Regions from separate parts of the Actinoplanes sp. CA-252034 genome, predicted to be linked through region 2. Evidence: riboswitches for the same ligand, from Rfam matches in the RefSeq annotation. Region 2 holds a riboswitch; the other holds the start of a gene.
The links. Region 2 has a riboswitch for cyclic di-GMP ahead of ACQPZW_RS03270 (signal peptidase I). Riboswitches for the same ligand answer to the same signal wherever they lie in the genome.

Region 1: linked by a shared signal. The riboswitch ahead of ACQPZW_RS41135 (Calx-beta domain-containing protein) and the one ahead of ACQPZW_RS03270 (signal peptidase I) in region 2 are both predicted to bind cyclic di-GMP.

The regions. Positions count from the first base shown of each region.
Region 1 is NZ_CP191846.1:9,109,796-9,112,162, forward strand. Features, by position in the region: gene ACQPZW_RS41135 (Calx-beta domain-containing protein) at 1-1,043, opposite strand, end outside; cyclic di-GMP riboswitch class I at 1,127-1,205, opposite strand; gene ACQPZW_RS41140 (Calx-beta domain-containing protein) at 1,426-2,367, opposite strand, start outside.
Region 2 is NZ_CP191846.1:684,184-686,550, forward strand. Features, by position in the region: gene ACQPZW_RS03270 (signal peptidase I) at 1-1,267, opposite strand, end outside; cyclic di-GMP riboswitch class I at 1,284-1,358, opposite strand; gene ACQPZW_RS03275 (ribonuclease domain-containing protein) at 1,587-2,006, opposite strand; gene ACQPZW_RS03280 (hypothetical protein) at 2,289-2,367, opposite strand, start outside.

The sequences.
Region 1 (2,367 bases), 2.4 Mb from region 2:
GACGTGCCATCCAGCTTCACATTGATGGTCTTCGCCGTCTCCCCGGAGTTGCCCTCCGGGTTGAAGGTGGTCAACGCGGCCGTCTCGTACGTGGGCAGCGGGTCCAGCGAGAGCTTCACGCTCGGCGCGGTCTCGTCGTCGACGATGTTGCCGGTGCCGGTGACGGGCGTGCCCAGCGTCGCGTTCGTCGGGTTGGCGATCGTGGCGGTGAGCTTCTCCGGGCTCGCCTCGACGACCTCGTCGGGCTTCACGTCCACCACGGCGACAGCCGAGACCGCGTACTTCGGAATGGTCACGACCGACTTGTTGAGAGTGATGTAGTCGACTCCCGCCGCTGCCACGAGAGCGCCCGTGGCGCCGTAGCTGTCGCCGGAGGTCACCCCGTTCGCGGTGCTCAGCTCGACCGTGACGGCCTTCTCCGAGCGACCACTGAGGGTCAGCGGGAAGACCAGGTCGTTACCGTCGTCGGACATCTCCGTGGTGCCCTCGGTGGCGTCGCCGGCATCGCCGATCGACACGGTCGGGGTGGCGTCGTCGTCCGCGATGTAGACCCTCGTCGAGCTGGCCGCCGTAGTCAGCGGCAGAAGCTCGGGAACGGTGCCGTCCACCTTGACCACGAAGTTCTGGGTCGCGTCCTCGTCGAGCTTGTCGTCGTACAGCTCGATGTCGAGGGAGCCGCTCTGCTCGCCGGCCGGGATGACGACGACCGCCCCATCCGCCGGCGGCCAGGTGAAGTCCCGGTTCACGTTGGTGTTCGCCGCGCCGAGCGCCGTACCACCCGATCCCTCGGTGGTGTCGATCGTCAGCGTGACGGCCGTCTCCTCCTCGGCGGGCGCCGAGAGGTTCACATAGACCGTGGCCTTCTTCTGAGTCGTCGTGGTCGAACTGCCGACGACGGTGGTGGTGGCCGTCTCGACGATCGGTGCCGACGAGGTGGTGATCGAGTACTTCGGAGCGACGATCGCCGCGGCGGGCGACGCCACGAACACGACGGGTGCGAGGCCCACGACGCCGGCGACGGCGGCCGACAAGACCGTTCGCACCGAATTCTGGCCGCGCAGGGCGAAGGGCACGGAACCGCCCGACCCCGTACGGCGGGTGTGATAGTGCATGTCTTTCTGTCTCCTTCGGCGGCTGGGCAACCTCCAGCGGGGAGGCCCCTGGCTTTGCGTCCCCGCCTCGCGACGGGTTTGCCTGTTCGGGTACCGCACCGGAACGGGGCGGTGGGGGCGGTGGTGAAACCGGCCCTCAGCAGCGCAGACACCGGGATTACGAGATCCAGTGTGAGGCCGAGCCATCCGTAATCTAACCGGCGTATCGCACCGTTATCGGCGGAACGCGTTTTTGGGTATAAAAACCTTCACATCATGTCTAAACGGCGGAGGGCGGCCCGCTGGGCCGCCCTCCACTGTCGACAACCGTCGATCACTTCACCTTGACCTGTTTCGCCGGTGACGTGCCGCCCAGGATGCCCAGCGACGGCGAGGCCGCGATGACCGCGCGGAACGAGTGGTTACCGGCGCGCAGTCCCTTCTCGGTGGTGGTGAACTTGCCGCTCTTGTTCAGGTCACCGGACGCGACCGTCTCCCACTTGCGGCCCACCAGCTGCTGCACCTTCACGTCCTGCCCACCACGGGCCGGATCACCGGTCACCGTCGCCACCACGGTCCCGCGGGCGTTCGAGACGAGCGCGATCGTGGGCTCCTGACGGACCTGGACGGTACGGACCGGCGACGTCATGTTGTCGGCCTTGACCATCAGCCGGTACCCGCCGGTGAAGTTGGGGTTGAACGAGAACTTCCCGTCCTTGTCGGCCGTCGTGCTGAGGACCACCTTGAACTCGCCGCCGGACGTGCCGGGCGCGGTGAGCAACTGCACGGCCGAGCCCGCACTGGCCACACCGGCGATCGTCACCCGCCCGCTCCCGGTGACCGTCCCCGGCGCGGAGAGCGTCGGCGCCTTCGCCTTGTCATCGTCGTCGATGGTGACGACGCCCTTGGGCTTGGTGATCGTCACATCGACCGGCGTGACCCCGCTCAGGTAGACGCTGAAGGTCTGGTCGGTCTCCTTCTGATCGTCCTTGAGCAGCGGCACCGAGACGGTGGCGCTGGTGGTGGACGTGCCCAGGGTCACCGTGCCGGAGGACATGGTGAAGTCCTCACCGGCCTTCGCCGAGCCGGCGATCGTCCGCCACGGCACGGTGATCTTCCGCTCGGTGCCGGTGGTGTCGCCGCTGAACTCCAGCGACACCTCCAGGCTGACCGAGGCGGCGCTCTCCGGGGTGTCCTCGTCGGTGATCGTCACCGTCGGCGCGACATCGTCCGGGTCGTCGGTGAGCTTGAAGACCGTGCTGCTCACGCCGCGGGT
Region 2 (2,367 bases):
GGAATACGGGGTCGGGAGAGTAGACCGCGGTCCCGTCGTAAGCGGCTGAGTGGGGTACCTCGGCAGAATAGGCGAAGGTCATCGACTCGCCGGATTTACCGGTGACGCTTGTTGCCTCGACCGTCGGCTTCATGTAGCCGAGTACGCCGAGAGCCAGCCCGAGGAGGCCAACCGCGGCTGTGATGACGGCTAGCGCTCGAAGGGCGGGAGATAGACGGCCGACCGCTTTGAAAATGGCTGCTGCAGTAGCCAAGGAGCCGCCTCCGCCAGACATGCCCTTCGCTCTCTTCTTCCGGCTACCGCGCGGGATGTCCCGACGGGTCTTTACTGCTGCGACTCCGCCCGTACTCAGCAGAAATCCGAGTACTCCCAACCCGGTGGGGCTGAGGAGTGGCTTGATCCATTGGCCGACCATCGGGACGTGGAAGACAGCGCGGCCGATGATGTCCTCGGCGGTTGGCGAATCGGCATCAGTGGCCTGGTTGTTATCGCCTTTGAGGACGAAGCCCTCTTCGGCGTTGCCGTCGATGATGCGATGAAGTACTTCGGTTCGGCCCTCGTTGCCATGATAAGCGGCGATCTGGCCAATCTCGTAGGAATCGGATTTCATCAAGATGACAAGGTCGCCGGCGTAGTACACCGGCTGCATGCTGACGCCATGAGTGACGACATACGCGATTCGATGTGTACCGAGACCCCAAGCGCCGATGGCCGCCATCACGAGGATGGCGGCCAGTAGGAGGCGCTTAATGTTCGAGGGTATGGCTGACTCCGGCCGGTCCATACACTCGCGAAACGCGAGTCGGAACTTCCGCTCGAAGCCTACCCATCGCTTAGATCCCGGGGCGGAGACCAGAACCTTCAGGCCGGTGATGGTGTCCCAGGCTTCGGAGCCGGAGCCGGCAGGGCAATTCCAAAGACCGGTTGCCTGGTGCACACACGTCACGTAGGTCGGCGAGAGGGTGGCGGAGTTGGACGTAGTGCCAGCAACCAACGCCTTGACCGTTCCAGTGATGATCGGGTCGTCGTTGCCGTCCTCGGTGACGAGCGTGACGTCGACATCGGTGTACTTACCGGTCGTCACGCTGGTCGTGATGTCAACGTCAGACATGGCGGCGCCCGTGATGGCGATGTCGGCCGAAAGGCCGCCGGCGAGGACCAAGGTCGTTTCGTTGGCCACGCCAGGTGCGGTGAATGCGGTGGCGCCGGCGGCGGCGACGACTCCGGCGACAGCGACGCCGCTCGCGAGCTGAATGAGGTTGCGCATATGAAGATCTCCCCTGGTCGGTAGCCCAGCCGGCCTCTTGGGCCCTGTGGCTTTGCGTCCCCGGCTTGCGCCGGGTTTGCGTTTATCGGCCGAGCGGGTGCTCGTTGCTTGCGCCAGTTTGTTCGGTCGGGGAGAGGACCGGCTAAGGGCTCGGGCAGGGTTTTCTGGTGCTGGTTTCAGTGTTTCCGCGCTTGAGCCCGATCCCGGTGCTATGTGGTTGCCGGATGGTTGCCGGGAGCGGGCACGCGTGCCTTCAGGGGTGGAAACGCGACGCGGCGGCCTCCAGGGGGCAGCCGCCGCGTGTACGCGAGAGAACGGATCACAGGCGGTAGAAGGTGACGTAGTGATCCGGGGTGAAGTAGGCGACGCGGGTGCTCCGGTTGACGACGATGCGGTAGGCGTCGCGGGAGGCGCCGCGGGCGCGGGAGTAGACGTCGTATTCGCTGTACGTGGCGGTGGGCAGCTGGCCCTCGCGGTTGTAGAAACGGCCGCCGGTGTAGTTGTAGTTGCCGTACGGCCAGGAGTACCAGCCGGCGGAGGTCGGCCAGCCGAGGGACTGCCAGCCGGTGAATGCGGTGCGCGCGGCCGAGCAGCGGCTGATCGTGCAGCTGTTGTAGACGGCGGCCTGCGCGGCGTCGGTCGATGACGGCGACACGATCGCGGGGGCTACCAGGGCGGTTCCGGAGAGGGCCAGGATCATGGCCAGGCCGGAGAGGAACCGGCCGATGCGGGTGATCATGTTCGGACTCCCGATGTCGGTGGGGGGTGAACCCGGACATCGAGAATCGTCACTGTTTTGAGTGGCCGGCGGTACCTCCCGATCCCATCATTCCATCGGCGTTCGCCGATGTTTCACTACGGCGGGACTCCGTCGGTCGGCCACCTGTCACTGCGATGCAACGGGAGGTGTGCTGGTGACCGGGGCGGCCCGGCGCCGTTGGCTCGGCGGATCAGGACCACGGCGGGCCGGGATATGGCGAAGGTCCGGACCCGGGGAGCGTCCGGACCTCGACGTTCTCGGTCATGCGCCGCCGAGGCCGTTGACCCAGTTGACGTATTCGTCCTCCCTGCGGCCCTGTCCGCCGGGTGCGGTGGGCGGT